2 regions of the Scandinavium tedordense genome follow, and region 1 is predicted to be linked to the other one. Evidence: predicted binding sites of a transcription regulator. Region 1 holds the regulator's gene; the other holds the start of a gene.
The links. Region 1 encodes LexA, which represses DNA repair genes until DNA is damaged. Its sites were predicted from a motif close to TNCTGTATGTACATACAGNA; they were not measured.
Positions count from the first base shown of each region.

Region 2: the regulator LexA is predicted to act here: its motif matches at 2,281-2,300, upstream of metR (HTH-type transcriptional regulator MetR).

Region 1 covers NZ_JALIGG010000047.1:74,105-82,264, forward strand. The annotation lists gene dinF (MATE family efflux transporter DinF) at 121-1,440, opposite strand; gene lexA (transcriptional repressor LexA) at 1,580-2,188, opposite strand; gene MUU46_RS02555 (diacylglycerol kinase) at 2,298-2,666, opposite strand; gene plsB (glycerol-3-phosphate 1-O-acyltransferase PlsB) at 2,796-5,216, shown strand; gene ubiA (4-hydroxybenzoate octaprenyltransferase) at 5,316-6,185, opposite strand; gene ubiC (chorismate lyase) at 6,199-6,696, opposite strand; gene malM (maltose operon protein MalM) at 6,885-7,862, opposite strand; gene MUU46_RS02580 (maltoporin) at 7,980-8,160, opposite strand, start outside.
Region 2 covers NZ_JALIGG010000045.1:56,119-64,278, reverse strand. The annotation lists gene metE (5-methyltetrahydropteroyltriglutamate--homocysteine S-methyltransferase) at 1-2,134, opposite strand, end outside; gene metR (HTH-type transcriptional regulator MetR) at 2,364-3,317, shown strand; gene MUU46_RS01605 (carboxylate/amino acid/amine transporter) at 3,205-4,104, opposite strand; gene MUU46_RS01600 (EAL domain-containing protein) at 4,298-5,098, shown strand; gene yigL (sugar/pyridoxal phosphate phosphatase YigL) at 5,085-5,891, opposite strand; gene pldB (lysophospholipase L2) at 5,933-6,925, opposite strand; gene rhtB (homoserine/homoserine lactone efflux protein) at 7,005-7,625, shown strand; gene rhtC (threonine export protein RhtC) at 7,626-8,160, opposite strand, start outside.

The DNA of each region.
Region 1 (8,160 bases):
AGAGTGAAGATACGTCGTCCGTTAACACCGTTTTCTGCTGGACGTGATAAAGAGTATAGGTAAGCATTTCGCCATCCGGGGATTATTCAGAATCTTTAACCACCGACTGAAATAAAGTCGTTACGAAAACCACGTTCCTTGCTGCCAGTGACGTCGCCAAATCCATGCCAGAGACAGCCCGCGCAGCGCCAGGAATACCGCCAGCGCCAGCCACAATCCGTGATTGCCCAACACCGGCACCGTCAACAGCGTGAGGGCAAAACCGGCAGCCGCCACCGCCATGCTGTTACGCATTTCCGCCCCGCGCGTCGCACCGATAAACATGCCGTCGAGCAGATAACACCACACGCCGATCACCGGTAAAACCACCTGCCAGATGACGTAACGATCGGCCAGTTCGCGCAGCTGGGTAATCGATGTCAGCATGGCGACGATGTGCTCCCCCGCCACGGAATAAATCAGCGCAAAGGCCAGAGCAACAATTCCGGACTGACGGCAGGCCGCTTTCCAGACGTCCAACAGCTGGCTGTCATCCCGCGCGCCATAAGCCTGCCCGGAATGCGCTTCCACCGCATAAGCAAAACCATCCAGCGCGTAGGCGGTGAAGGTGAGCATCGTCATCAGCACCGCGTTCACGGCGACGATATCGCTGCCCAGTCGCGCGCCAAATACCGTGAGCGCACCAAAACAGAGCTGCAGCAGCAGCGAGCGCAACATGATGTCGCGATTCAACGCCAGCAGGCGGCGGATATTGCCGCGCCAGGCCTCTTTGAGCATATCCAGCGATATGCCACGCAGGTGAAGCACGCGCCGCACCATCAGCAAGCCAATGAAAAATGTCGCGTATTCGGAACATGCCGTCGCCAACGCAGCGCCCTGCACGTTCATATGCAGGCCCATCACCAACCATAAATCGAGCACGATGTTTAAGACATTGCCGACCACCAGCAAAATTACCGGCGCGCGCGCGTACTGAACACCGAGCAGCCAACCGAGCAGAACCAGGTTTGCCAGGGACGCAGGCGCGCTTAACCAACGGATTTCGAGGAAACGCCGCGCCTGTTCCAGTACGGCATCGCTGCCGCCGACAATATGCAGCGCCAAGTCAATCAGAGGGGTGCGGAGCACAACAATCACCAGGCCCGCTCCCAGCGCCAGCAGCAAGGGCTGCACCAGCGCGCGAGCCAGACGTACAGGGTCTTTAGCGCCGTAGGCTTGTGCGGTGAGGCCGGTGGTGCTCATGCGCAGGAATAACAACAGCATGAACAGGAAACTGGTCGCCATGGAACCGATCGCCACGCCGCCGAGATAAACAGGACTGTCAAGATGACCGATGACCGCCGTATCCACCAGACCCAACAGCGGCACGGTGATATTTGAGAAAATCATCGGCAGCGCGAGACGCCACAATGCCTTGTCTGCAGTGGTGAAGAGCGACATGAGAAAACCTGTGATTGTGAATGCGTAAAACGAAGTGGCGCCAGAATAGCGCCACTCTTCCCGTCAAAGATTACGTGGCTAATGTGCTGGCGCTGGACGCCTGAAAGCCATGTGAATTATTGAGGATTTCTAAAGCCCGTTACAGCCACTCGCCGTTGCGAATAACGCCAACTGCCAGCCCTTCGATGGAGAAGTTCTGCTGACGCAGATCGACCACAATCGGAGAAAACTCGCTATTTTCAGGTAACAGCTCAACAGTGCTGCCCTGTTTTTTCAGCCGCTTAACCGTCACTTCATCGTCGATACGGGCGACAACGACCTGACCGTTACGCACATCCTGCGTTTTGTGAACCGCGAGCAAATCACCGTCGAGAATACCGATATCACGCATCGACATTCCGCTGACGCGCAGCAGGAAATCGGCGCTCGGCTTGAACATCGCCGGGTCGACCTGGTAGTGGCCTTCAATATGCTGCTGTGCCAGCAGAGGTTCACCCGCCGCAACACGCCCGATCAGCGGGATACCGGTTTCTTCTTCTACCAGAAGACGAATGCCGCGTGAGGCACCGGAAACAATCTCGAGCACACCTTTACGTGCCAGCGCTTTCAAATGCTCTTCAGCCGCGTTCGGGGAACGGAACCCCAAGCGCTGCGCGATTTCCGCACGCGTTGGCGGCATGCCCGTCTGGCTGATGTGATCCCTGATGAGATCGAACACCTCTTGCTGCCTGGTCGTTAACGCTTTCATTCCGCCCCCTGGGTGTATATACAGTTATGCTGTGAGTATATACAGTTAATGGCGAATTTGGAACCGCAAAACGCACAAAAAACCAGACGTTTGCGTAATTCTGCGGGCGTTATCGATAATGCGACCACAGCAGCGTTACCCAGGTGAATAAGGCGATAGCAATTGCCAGAAACACCGCGGCAGAACCCATATCTTTTGCACGACCCGACAATTCGTGACGTTCCGTCCCGATGCGGTCAACCACCGCTTCAATCGCACTGTTGATAATTTCCACTATCATCACCAGAAGCACTGAGCCAATCAGTAACACTCGGGTGATGGCATCCACATCTAACCAACAGGCGAGAATGATGGCGACAACAGCAGCAACGCCTTCCTGGCGAAAAGCGGCTTCGTTTTGCCATGCAGCGCGAAATCCCTTCCAGGAGTAACCTGCTGCTTTGACGATTCGGGTTAACCCGGTGGTATCATTTGCCATCAAAAGAACCTTTTACATTATTTAGCATCAATGTCACTGCGCGCCTGACGCGGTAGAACAGATATTCTGTGCACTTTCTGTTATCCTTGCGGCGCATTTGCATGATTAACCAGAGGCTTTACATCGTTTATGTCTGGCTGGCCACGAATTTACTACAAATTACTGAATTTACCATTAAGCGTGCTGGTAAAAAGTAAGTCTATCCCGGCAAATCCTGCTGAGGAACTGGGACTCGATACCTCACGCCCTATTATGTACGTTCTGCCGTATAACTCGAAGGCAGATCTGCTGACTTTACGCGCCCAATGTCTGGCGCATGGTCTTCCGGATCCGCTGGAGCCGCTCGAAATCGACGGCACCGAGCTGCCGCGTTACGTGTTCATTCACGGCGGGCCGCGCGCATTTACGTATTACACGCCGAAAGAAGAGTCTATCAAGCTGTTCCACAATTATCTGGATTTGCATCGCAGCAACCCAGAGCTCGATGTGCAGATGGTACCGGTGTCCGTGATGTTTGGACGTTCCCCGGGCCGCGAAAAAGGCGAAGTAAACCCACCGCTGCGCATGATGAATGGCTTCCAGAAATTCTTTGCCGTGACTTGGCTCGGTCGCGACAGCTTCGTGCGTTTCTCACCGTCCGTTTCGCTGCGCCGCATGGCCACCGAGCACGGTACCGACAAAATTATTGCACAAAAGCTGGCACGTGTGGCACGAACTCACTTTGCCCGTCAGCGTTTGGCTGCCGTCGGCCCGCGTCTGCCTGCGCGTCAGGACTTGTTCAACAAGCTGCTGGCGTCCAAAGCGATTGCACGCGCGGTGGAAGACGAAGCGCGCAGCAAGAAAATTTCCCATGAAAAAGCGCAGCAAAACGCCGTCGCCCTGATGGAAGAGATTGCAGCGAATTTCTCTTACGAAATGATTCGCCTCACCGATCGCGTGCTGGGCTTCACCTGGAACCGTTTGTACCAGGGGATCAACGTTAATAATGCCGAGCGCGTGCGCCAGCTGGCTCACGACGGCCATGAAATTGTTTATGTCCCCTGCCACCGCAGTCACATGGACTACATGCTGCTGTCCTACGTGCTCTATCACCAGGGGCTGGTGCCGCCGCATATCGCCGCGGGCATCAACCTGAATTTCTGGCCAGCCGGCCCGATTTTCCGTCGTCTGGGCGCGTTCTTTATTCGTCGTACCTTCAAAGGCAACAAGCTCTATTCCACCGTGTTCCGTGAATACCTCGGTGAGCTGTTCAGCCGTGGTTACTCCGTTGAATACTTCGTGGAAGGCGGTCGTTCCCGTACCGGTCGTTTGCTGGACCCGAAAACCGGCACCCTGTCGATGACTATTCAGGCGATGCTGCGCGGCGGCACTCGTCCAATCACCCTCGTGCCAATCTACATCGGCTATGAGCACGTGATGGAAGTGGGGACTTACGCGAAAGAACTGCGTGGCGCGACCAAAGAGAAAGAGAGCCTGCCGCAGATGCTGCGCGGGTTAAGTAAGCTGCGCAATCTCGGCCAGGGTTACGTCAACTTTGGCGAGCCATTGCCACTGATGACTTACCTGAACCAACATGTGCCGGAATGGCGCGAATCTATCGATCCGATTGAATCCATTCGCCCGGCATGGCTGACGCCAACGGTGAATAACATCGCCGAAGATCTGATGGTGCGTATTAACAACGCAGGCGCGGCTAACGCCATGAACCTGTGCTGTACCGCGCTGCTGGCATCACGTCAACGCTCTCTGACCCGCGAACAGCTGACCGAACAGCTGGAATGCTACCTGCAGCTGATGCGTAATGTGCCCTACGCGGCTGATGCCACCGTGCCGTCTGTCACTGCCAGCGCGCTGATTGACCACGCATTGCAGATGAACAAGTTCGAGGTCGAGAAAGACACCATTGGCGATATCATCATTCTGCCGCGCGAGCAGGCGGTGCTGATGACTTACTATCGCAACAACATCACCCACATGCTGATGATCCCGTCCCTGCTGGCGGCCATCGTTACGCAGCATCGCACTATCTCGCGCACCGAGATGGTCCGTCATGTGGAGATGCTGTATCCGATGCTGAAATCCGAACTGTTCCTGCGTTGGGAAAAAGAAGAGCTGGCGGGCGTTATTGACGAGCTATTAGCAGAAATGCAGCGTCAGGGGCTGGTGACCATCGAGAACGACGATGTTCGCATTAATCCGTCGCATTCCCGCACCCTGCAGCTGTTGGCGGCCGGGGCGCGTGAAACGCTGCAACGTTATGCGATAACCTTCTGGCTGTTGAGCGCTAATCCGTCCATCAACCGTAGCACGCTTGAAAAAGAGAGCCGTACCGTGGCTCAGCGTCTGTCGGTGCTGCACGGCATCAACGCGCCAGAGTTCTTCGACAAAGCGGTGTTCAGTACTCTGGTATTGACCCTGCGTGACGAAGGCTACATCAGCGACAGTGGCGATGCCGAACCGGCTGAGACGATGAAAGTCTATCAGCTGCTGGCCGAACTGCTGGCACCGGATGTCCGTCTGACTATCGAGAGCGCCAGTCAGGACGCGTGATCTAAGCGCATAAAAAAAGGCGGAGCCATTCACATGGTTCCGCCTTTTTTTTGTTACCGGGTGATCATGCCCGGCAAGCAATGCGCCGCCGGGGAAAAATTAAATCAGGTAACTCATCGCCAGACCGATAAACAGTACCAGCCCCACGTAGTTATTGTTCAAAAACGCCTTAAAGCAGGCATCACGGTCACGGTCTTTAATCAATTTTTGCTGGTAAACGAACAGCGCACCGGCGACAAATATCGACCAGTAGAACTCCCAATTTAAGCCGCTCACCCAGCCCACGGCAGCCATCAGCGCCAGCACGGCCACCTGCAAAATACCGATGATCAGTTTGTCCTGTTTACCGAACAGAATGGCGGTCGATTTCACGCCAATCTTGAGGTCATCGTCTCTGTCGACCATCGCGTACTGAGTGTCGTACGCCACGGCCCAGCAAATGTTGGCGAGGAACATCAGCCAGCAACTCAGGGGCAGCGATTCACTCACCGCGGCATAGGCCATCGGAATCGACCAGCCAAATGCTGCGCCCAGCACGACCTGCGGCAGATGGGTGTAGCGCTTCATAAACGGATACACCCACGCCAGCGCTAACCCTGCTACCGACAACAGAATGGTCATCTTATTGAGGGTCAGCACCAGCAGGAACGAGAGCACCACCAGCACGATAAACAGCGTACGTGCCCCTTTCTCGCTCACGTCACCGCTGGGTAACGGGCGATGTGCGGTGCGTTTAACATGTCCGTCAATTTTGCGGTCCGCGTAATCATTGATCACGCAACCGGCGGCGCGCATCAGCCAGACGCCCGCCACAAACACCGCGAGGATCCACAGCGGCGGCACGCCAGGCATCGCCACCCACAGCGCCCATAATGTCGGCCAAAGCAGCAGCAGCGAGCCGATTGGCTTATCAATTCTCATCAGACGGCTATAAGCCTGCAGCTTATTCTGCGTCAGACTCCTCTCCATAATTCACTTCCTCTCAGTACAGCGGTGACGCAGGCAGAAACAGCTCGGTTAACAGCAGCGGTTTTCCGCTCAGCCGGAGACGGGAACGACGCCCCCACAGCTCTGCATCTTTACCAATTTCAATAAAATCACGGGTTAAAGTGGATGACGTAAACAGATAGCGCCCCAGCGGCGTTTTGCCCAGCTGTTGCAGTTGCAGCTCGGGCCCGCTCAGGGTGGATTCAGGCACAACCGTGCGCCCGGCAAGCCAGGGTTCACCGTCAGCACACAGCAAAATTTCACGCAGCCAGTAGCGCGCTTCAACAGGCAGCAATGCCTGCTCTGCAATAATCTCATCCTGACCGACAAAACCTTCGCGGATAAGCGTCACAGTGACACGCTTGCCCTGCTGTTCGAAGCGTTTGGTCATGGAATCTTCCAGCAGCAACCAGTCAAGCTGTGCCGCATCGAGTTCCGGAAGGGTGGTGTAATAGCGTAGCGCACGCAGTTGCGCCAGCTCAGGGTGTGACATACCAGGCTCTCCGATACATAACTTATCGGCATTGTATCGTAGAAAAGGGTTCGCGGGAGGAAGAAACGTCAATATACGACCCACCGCGCAACAGCCATGTAACGACCGCTGTTGCGCCAGAAAAAACGGTGCGCCCAAAAGGACGCACCGAATGGCCTGGGCCAAACATCAGCAATGTGGGGAGACTATCACCCCTTGCCTTTTACACTACTGATAAAGGTGGAACGGGCCGAAGTCGAACCGAGGCGCTCGGCTTCGTTTAACAGTTTCAGGGCCTTGTCGATGTTGCCCTCGTTAACTGCCTGTTTAATCGCGGTATTGAAATAGCTTTCGGTGTCATTCAGAACCGGCTCGCTTTTCGCGGCAGGTGCCGAAGATGCCGCTGAAGCCGCAACTGGAGCTGCAACAACTGCAGCCGTTGCAGGTGCCGCAGAAGGTGCTGCGTACACTGGTGCCGCCGTGTTACCCACAGTGACAGCACCTGGGCCAGAAGAGCCAAACAGTGGGCCGACCAGCACGCTGGAGGCAGACGACGTTTTCACTTTCAGCTTCAGGGTGCCTTCAGAGACGTGGCGTGCAATCGGGTCCGGAATATCTGGCACCGCGTTGCCAATACCTTTGGCATACGCTTTCGCCGGGTCAATCAGCGTGGTGGTCTGCTGCAAATCTTGCGGCGTGGTGAACACCAGCACGTAAATTTTCTGCTGCCCTAACGCAGGCGTCAGGCGCATGACACCTTCCAGGCGGTCGGCGCTCATGACGCCCGGTTCCTGGTAGATGAAATAGCTACTTGGGAAGAACGCTGATGGCGTCATGTTCTGATCCAGGATCAGCACGTTCGGCGCATAAACGTGGGTTTGTTTGTTCACTTCGCTAGTGAGGGTAATGCTCAGTTCACCAATGTTAGCCGGGACGCTATAGGCCGCCACCGGGCCGGTAATGCCGGGCACATTCAGCGGCTGACCGCCTCCGGCAAGATCGGTACTTTGGGTTTTAGATTGATCAACAGGCGTCCAGACCAACTGCTGCAAGGCAGAAGCCGGGATAGCCGGGGCGGCAGTGGTATTCTGCGGCACGAAATTGACGTCAGCGAAACTGACTGCCGGTACGCTTGCCAGCAGGCCAGCGGAGAGGCATAGCGCGATGAGACTTTTGTTCATTTTCATTTTATTGACCTCAAAGACAGGGCTCAGCGGTAGCCAGGCAATAGCGCGCTGAGTCTAAAACAGAGGGGCTTTCACCCCTCTTTATCAGGCATAACAGTGGGTTAACTTAACTGCACATTACCACCAGATTTCCATCTGGGCACCGAAGCTCCACTCATCGGTATCACCACGGCCAAGGCCAGAGGTTTGCATACCGAAGTTAGAGTTGTAGTTCGCGCTTTGAGTGTTCGGGTTGCCAGCAGTGTCGTAGCCCCATTTCTCATCCCATTTCGCGTAAGTTGCGAACACACGCAGTGCC
Region 2 (8,160 bases), on a different contig from region 1:
CGGCTTTCTTCAGCAGCGCTTCAATCCACTCAACGCTTGGTACGTTCGGGGAGTGAATGTCATACACACCCGGGCCAATTTCGTTCGGATATTCGAACTCTTCGAACGACTCGAGCAGCTCCATGTCTGAACGCGAGGTCTCAATGGTGATAACGTCAGCATCCAGCGCGGCGATGGAATCCATGATGTCGTTAAACTCGCAGTAACACATGTGGGTATGGATCTGCGTTTCATCTTTCGCCACCGCGGCGTTAATACGGAATGCTTCCACGCCCCACGCCAGGTAGGCTTCCCAGTCACTTTGACGCAGCGGCAGCCCTTCACGCAATGCCGGTTCGTCAATCTGGATAATGCCGATACCCGCAGCTTCCAGATCCGCCACTTCATCACGCAGCGCCAAGGCAATCTGTTTGGCGATGGTTTCGCGGCTCACGTCTTCACGCGGGAATGACCAGCACAGAATGGTCACCGGACCGGTCAGCATGCCTTTCACCGGTTTGTCGGTCAGAGACTGCGCATATTTCGCCCACTCAACGGTGATCGCTTCCGGACGGCTGATGTCGCCAATCACCACCGGTGGCTTCACGCAGCGGGAACCGTAGCTCTGCACCCAGCCATTTTGGGTGAAAACGAAACCATCCAGATGCTCGCCGAAGTATTCGACCATGTCGTTACGTTCGGCTTCGCCGTGCACCAACACGTCCAGTCCCAGACGTTCCTGCTCAACGATGGCCTGTTTGATATGTTCGGCGATGCCGGTGCGATAGTGACCCGCATCGAGATTGCCTTTTTTGAAGTCGAGGCGCAGGCCGCGAATTTCAGTGGTCTGCGGGAAAGAACCGATGGTGGTGGTCGGCCATGCTGGTAGATTGAAACGCGCCCGCTGGGCTTCAGCACGCTCAGCATAAGGCCGGCTACGCTGGCTGTCCTGAGCGGTGATCGATGCCAGACGTTTTTCTACCGCAGCATTGTGTACGCGACTTGAGTTGCGACGAGCCTGAATTGGCGCGCTCCATTCAGCAATGACTGCGGTGTCGCCGCTGTTGAGCGCATCACGCAGCAGGGCCAGTTCCTGACATTTTTGCAGCGCGAAGGCGAACCAGCTTTTTACTTCCGCATCGAGACGTGTTTCCACGCTCAGGTCAATGGGGCTGTGCAACAGTGAGCAAGAAGAGGCCACCCACAGCGCACGTTTGCCGACGATGTCTTTAACGTGTGTATATTTCTCTGTCAGATCGGCCCGCCAGACGTTACGGCCATTCACCAGGCCCGCAGACAGCAGCCACTCGGCTGGCAGGCGGTTGTGCAGTTCAGCGACGTCATCTTTACCGTGCACCAAATCGACATGCAGACCCTGCACCGGCAGCGCGGTGATGGTGTTCAGGTTTGGCGTCACGCCTTCGAAATAGGTGGTCAGCAGCAGCTTCGTTTTGCCCTGCAGCGCATCGTAAGCGGGCTGGAACGCATCCAGCCATGGACGCGGCAGCTCCAGCACCAGAATCGGTTCGTCGATTTGTACCCATTCGACGCCGCGCTTTGCCAGTTCCGCCAGTACCTGCTGGTAGACCGGCAGGATATCTTTCAGCAGGCTCAGGCGGTCGAACGGCTCGCCCTTCACTTTACCCAGCCACAGATAGGTCACCGGGCCAAGCAGCACCGGTTTCACGTTGTGGCCCAGCGCCAGCGCTTCGTCCACTTCATCCAGCAACTGGGTCCAGGTCAGTTTGAATTCCTGCCCTTTAGTGAATTCCGGCACCATGTAGTGATAGTTGGTGTTAAACCATTTGGTCATTTCTGCCGCTGCCGCCGGTTCACCGGTGGGCGCCCGACCGCGACCAATACGAAACAGCGTGTCGATATCCACTGAGCCATCTTTGTTCTGATGACGAGCCGGCACGTTGCCCAGCAGCAGGCTAGTAGTCAGAACATGGTCGTACCAGGCGAAATCGCCCACTGGCAGCAGATCCACCCCAGCGTCTTTCTGCTGCTGCCAGTGACGGCTACGCAGCTCGCGCCCGGTCGCCAGCAGTTCTTCACGGCTGGAATTGCCCGCCCAGTAGCTCTCTTGTGCTTTTTTCAGCTCACGGCGAAGGCCGACGCGCGGGAATCCCAGGGTGTGGTTTTTGATTGTCATGGCCGTTCCTCTTTTATTAATTCTATGGATTTCAGGTCAGAGCCAGGCGGCAAGTGAGCTCATCCCCAGGAGCTTACTCAAGTAAGTGACTGGGGTGAGCGAGGGCAGCCAACGCCGCTATGGCCTGAAAGACGACGAATTTGGACGTCTGGATGTTTACACATCTATAATTGGCAGGTACTGTATGATCCTCAAGCGCAATTTATTCATGCCGAAGTGAAGGACTTTCATGATCGAGATTAAACACCTGAAAACGCTACAAGCGTTACGGAATAGCGGATCGCTCGCAGCAGCGGCAGCCATGCTGCACCAGACGCAATCCGCGCTTTCTCACCAATTCAGCGATCTGGAACAGCGCCTTGGCTTCCGGCTATTTGTCCGTAAGAGTCAGCCGCTGCGCTTTACCCCGCAAGGAGAAATTCTGCTGCAGCTTGCTAATCAGGTTCTGCCGCAGATTAGCCGTGCATTGCAGGCCTGTAATGAACCACAGCAAACCACGCTGCGGATCGCCATTGAGTGCCATAGCTGTATTCAGTGGCTGACGCCCGCACTGGAAAACTTCCGTTTGAGCTGGCCGCAGGTGGAGATGGATTTCAAATCAGGGGTAACTTTCGACCCGCAGCCTGCGTTGCAGCAGGGAGAGCTGGATATCGTGCTGACCTCAGACATTCTGCCGCGCAGCGGTCTGCATTATTCGCCGATGTTTGATTATGAAGTGCGACTGGTACTGGCACCCGATCATCCCCTGGCCGCGAAAGCTCGCATCACGCCGGAAGACATCGCCAGCGAATCACTGTTGATTTACCCGGTGCAGCGCAGCCGACTCGATATCTGGCGTCATTTTTTACAGCCAGCAGGCGTGAGTCCCTCGCTGAAAAGCGTGGATAACACGTTGTTATTGATTCAGATGGTTGCAGCTAAGATGGGCATTGCTGCCCTGCCGCATTGGGTGGTGGAGAGTTTTGAACGCCAGGGTCTGGTGGTGACCAAAACCCTGGGCGAAGGTCTGTGGAGCCGACTGTACGCTGCCGTGCGCGATGGCGAGCAGCGCCAGCCAGTCACCGAAGCGTTTATTCGCTCAACACGGAATCACGCTTGCGATCATTTGCCGTTTGTTCGGAGCGCGGAGCGACCCAATGGCGATGGACCCACAGCGAAGCCACAATCACCAACGCACCTGTAATAAAGCTCGGCCAGTGCGGCTGCTGTTGCCAGATAGCCAGGTTCACCAACAATCCGGCAGGCACATGCATGTTATTCATGATCCCAAGCGTACCGGCGTCCACCTGCGTGGCGCCGTAGTTCCACATGAAGTAGCCCAGCCCTGAAGCCACCACGCCGAGCCACACCAGAATGCCCCATTGCAGTGTTGTCGTCGGCAGCTTGTTCGGATCCCCGAGCATGAGCCACGCCACCAGTGCCACGATGAGTGCGCCAAGATAAAACCAGGCAAAGGCGTTGTGCTGCGGCATCGGGTGGATTTCCATTAAGCGCTTGTAGCCCACCATCCCGAGAGCAAAGCAGATATTCGACAACTGGACCAGCAGCAGCCCGGTCCAGAAATGCGTGCTGACATGGTCATAGCGAATGATCGCCGCGCCAATCACCGCCAGCATGGCACTCAACAGATAACCCCAGCGCAGCCTGCGCTTGCTCATCAGATCGTAAATCAGGGTGATGTACAGCGGCGTCAGCACCGTAAACAGCAAGAATTCGGACACGGTCAGGTAGAGATACGCCCGGAACGCCAGCAGGTACATGATGCCAAGCTGCATCGCGCCCACCAGCATGTACATCAGCAGCACTTTCAACGATTGCGAGCGCGCCCGCAAGAATGGCAGGAACACCAGCGCCGCCAGGCCCACGCGCATCAGCACGGAGAAATAGCTGTCGACGCTGCCCGCCAGGTACTCGCCAATCAGGCTGAAGGAAAATGCCCACAACACGGTGGTGATAATCAGTAACGCCACGATGAGACTCTCTCAGGATAGTTTGCGGGCATTGTAGCGGAGTATTCAGTTGACAACTGGACAAATAACGAACACTCACATTCCGCAGCGGCTATTTCGCGGTCCTAATTAGTCCATTACTGATAGTTATGCGTTGGAATTCGGGGAATACTGAATCTCTTCCCCCATCAGCAGTATTTTCAGGATGGACCCTGTGACTGACGGTAATTTTATTCCTTCGATTCTTCACCAGTTGAACGCCTCACGCGCGCGGCTGAAGCAGGCTATCCACACCCGACAACTGGAGATGTGGTATCAGCCTATCGTCCAGCTGGATAGCGGCTGCGTCGTGGGGGCCGAAGCGCTGGTGCGCTGGCCCCAGCCAGACGGCAAACTGCTGGCGCCGGACAGCTTCATTCCTTTTGCTCGTGAAACGCAGCTGCTGAGTACGATGACAGAGTGGGTGGTTGAGCAGGTACTGAACGATCTCGGCGCATGGCTGCGTCAGAATCGGCGTCAATATGTTTCCATTAACGTCGAACCCGACGATCTGCAATCCACCGATCTGCTGGCGCATTTATCGATGCTGTGTCATGGCTATGGCGTTCACCCGCAGCAAATCACGCTGGAAATGACGGAAAGCAGTATGGTTGACCCGGAAGCCATCGCCCCGATGGTCGAGCGCTATCGCCAGGCAGGACACGCCATTTATCTGGACGATTTTGGCAGTGGCTATGCGAACCTGAATTATCTGCAGGCGATGACCTTCGATATGCTCAAAATTGATAAAACGCTGGTCGACCCATTGCCGGGGAAAAGCCTGCTACCGCAGGTTATCGCGCTGGCGCAGTCACTGTCGCTGGAGCCGCTGGCGGAAGGGGTTGAAACGCAGGCACAGGCCACGTGGCTGAAATCGCATGGTGTGAAATATGCGCAGGGCTGGTTATACAGTAAAGCCCTGACAAGCAGGGCTTTTATAGACTGGAGCGAATCGCGTTGCGTTACGCCTGATTGAGATACAGGCGGCGCAGGTAATGCGGTACCGCATCATCCACGTTCGAACCAATCACTTCCAGTTCCGGATGCAAATCTTTCAGCCGCTGATGCGCGTTATCCATGATGCAGCCTTTACCCGCCATGGAGAGCATTTCAGCGTCGTTCATGCCGTCACCAAATGCGATGCAGTCCGGCAGACCGTAACCCATCATTTTCGCGACCGCTTCCAGCGCGTGTCCTTTTGATACACCGCCCGCCATGACTTCCAGACAGGTCAGGGTCGAGAAACTCACGTTGACGCGATCGCCCCAACGGGCGTTGATCGCCTGCTCTAACGGCAGCAGTACGTCGTGATCCGGCGAAGAGAAGAACACTTTGCTGACGCCTTCGGCTTCCAGCAGGCCCGGTTCATACAGCGAATAGTTGAAAATCGCTTCCTTGAAGAAACGCATCTCTTCCGGACGATGGCGGTTCATAAACCATTCGTCGTTGCGATACACATTGGTCACGATATCCGGATTGTTATTCACCACGCCAAACAGGTCAGAGGCAATATCGCTATCGAGGTTATGGGCAAACACCAGATTGCCGTCGGTATCGTGAACGCGAGCACCGTTGGAGGTGATCATGAATGCCTTGATGCCCAGGCCATCGCGGATCTGACCAACGTCAATGTGGTGGCGGCCAGTCGCAAAAACAAAGTTCACCCCTTTTTCGGTCAGCAGGGTCAGCGTTTCTTTGGTGTAGGAGGACAGACGATGGTCGGGATTGAGCAGCGTACCATCTAAATCAGACGCAACAACCTGGTACATAAACGAATTAAACCTCTGGTAAGAGCGGCGCTAACGCCGGATTAATTATGTCGATCGTAAAACTCGACGATGGTCTCGAGCGCGACTGAACGCATATCGTCCTTTTCGAAAAGGATCTCATGATAAGCACCGGGAATGACAAGCGGATTAATGCCTTCACAAGGCTTGCCCGCCGCGGCGCGAAGTTCGCAATAACGGCCATGCATACGGTTATCCACGACCTTTTCTTCTTCAGCCTGAATCAGCAACGTCGGGGTGTCATCTAACGCCACACCAGCCAGGATTTCCTCTCCGGCCATCACCCCTTCTCGCACCCAATGGTAGGTCGGCCCGCCAACGCGAATATACGGATTGTCAGCATAGAACCCCAGGTTTCGCCGATAACGTTCCCGGCTATGGGTCAGAATGTTGAGGCTGAACGGCAGTGCGTGCCAGCGCCCGGTTCCCATGGCGTAGCTTTCTCTTATGCGCTGATGGCCCTCAGCGAAATCGAGAATTGGCCGCACCATCCAGTCGGGCAATCGCATGATGATACCGAACATTGGCGCACAAAGCGCGAGCGCGTCGCACTGCTTTGGATTTCGCTGTAAAAACAACGTAGAAATGGCCCCGCCCATCGAATGGCCAAGGATATAACGCTTACGCCACGGTCCCGGTGCGACTTCCTGTTCCCAAAAAGCGGTCAGGTCGTCGACGTAATCGCTGAAGTTATCCACGTGACCGCGATGACTGTCGTCGAGCATTCGCCCGGACAACCCTTGCCCACGGTGATCGATAATCAGCACGTCGAAGCCGCTGTAGAACAGGTCGTAGGCCAGTTCCGCATACTTCACGTAGCTTTCGATTCGTCCTGGACACACCACAATCACCCGGTCGTGTTTTTTGGCGCGAAAGCGGACGAAGCGTACCGGAACGTTATCCACGCCTGTAAATTCAGCTTCTTCACGCTGGCGCCAGAAGTTATTCAGCGGACCCATCGTGAAAGCGGCGAACCCATTTTCTCTGGTTTTCCAGTCCATTTTCTGCCGAAACATCGGCTATCCACCCCTGCTGCTTGAAGTATGACGGGCATAGCGTATTGTGGCATAAAAGCAGTCAATCAGGGAGTGTCTCATGACCTTCGAGTGGTGGTTCGCCTATCTACTGACGTCCATAATTCTCAGCCTTTCCCCCGGTTCCGGGGCCATCAACACCATGACCACCGCCCTCAACCACGGCTACCGAGGCGCAGCGGCATCGATTGCCGGACTGCAAACCGGGCTGAGTATTCATATCGTTCTGGTGGGTGTCGGTCTGGGGACGCTGTTTTCGCGTTCGCTGCTGGCGTTTGAAGTGCTGAAATGGGCGGGTGTGGCGTACCTCATCTGGCTTGGTATTCAGCAATGGCGTGCCGCAGGCGCTATCGATCTTAACACTGTGGCGAAGACGCAAACCCGTGGGCATCTGTTCAAACGCGCGGTATTTGTGAATCTCACCAATCCGAAAAGCATCGTTTTTCTGGCGGCGTTATTTCCGCAATTCATCATCCCGCATCAGCCGCAGGTCATGCAGTACGTTATCCTCGGGGTGACGACCATCGTGGTGGATATCATTGTGATGATTGGCTATGCGACGCTGGCGACGCGAATTGCAGGCTGGATCAAAGGCCCTCGTCAGATGAAGGCCCTGAATAAGATTTTTGGATCGCTGTTTATGCTGGTCGGCGCGCTGCTTGCGTCAGCACGCCATGCCTGATTAGCGAGAGATAATCAGATGGATGCCGAAGCCTGCGAACAGGGTTCCGGCCACACCATCAATCCACTTGGCCATGCGCTGATAGCCGCGGCGCATGGTCGGCAATGCGAACAGGCTTGCCACGACGGTAAACCACGCGAAAGTTTCAACGATAATCAGCAGGAAAATGCCCCAGCGCTCCGCACCGCCAATGTTATCCCCGACGAACAGTGAGAACACCGAGCCAAAATAGATAATGGCTTTCGGGTTCGCCAGATTGGTCAGCAGCCCTTTCAGGAAACTTTTACCGCCCTGCGCCAGTTCCACTTCCGGGGTTTCGGTGGTTGCTTCGCGTTTCTTCAGCGCACCGCGCAGCATTTGATAGCCCATCCAGCACAGATACAGACCGCCGCCGACCATGATGATGTTGTGCAGCCATGCCATTTTTTCGATCAGCAGATGCAAACCCAGCAGGGCAACACCCGCCCAGACCATGACGCCAGCGGTAATGCCAAGCACGCCCATCATCGCTTCTTTACGGGAGCGACTGACGGCC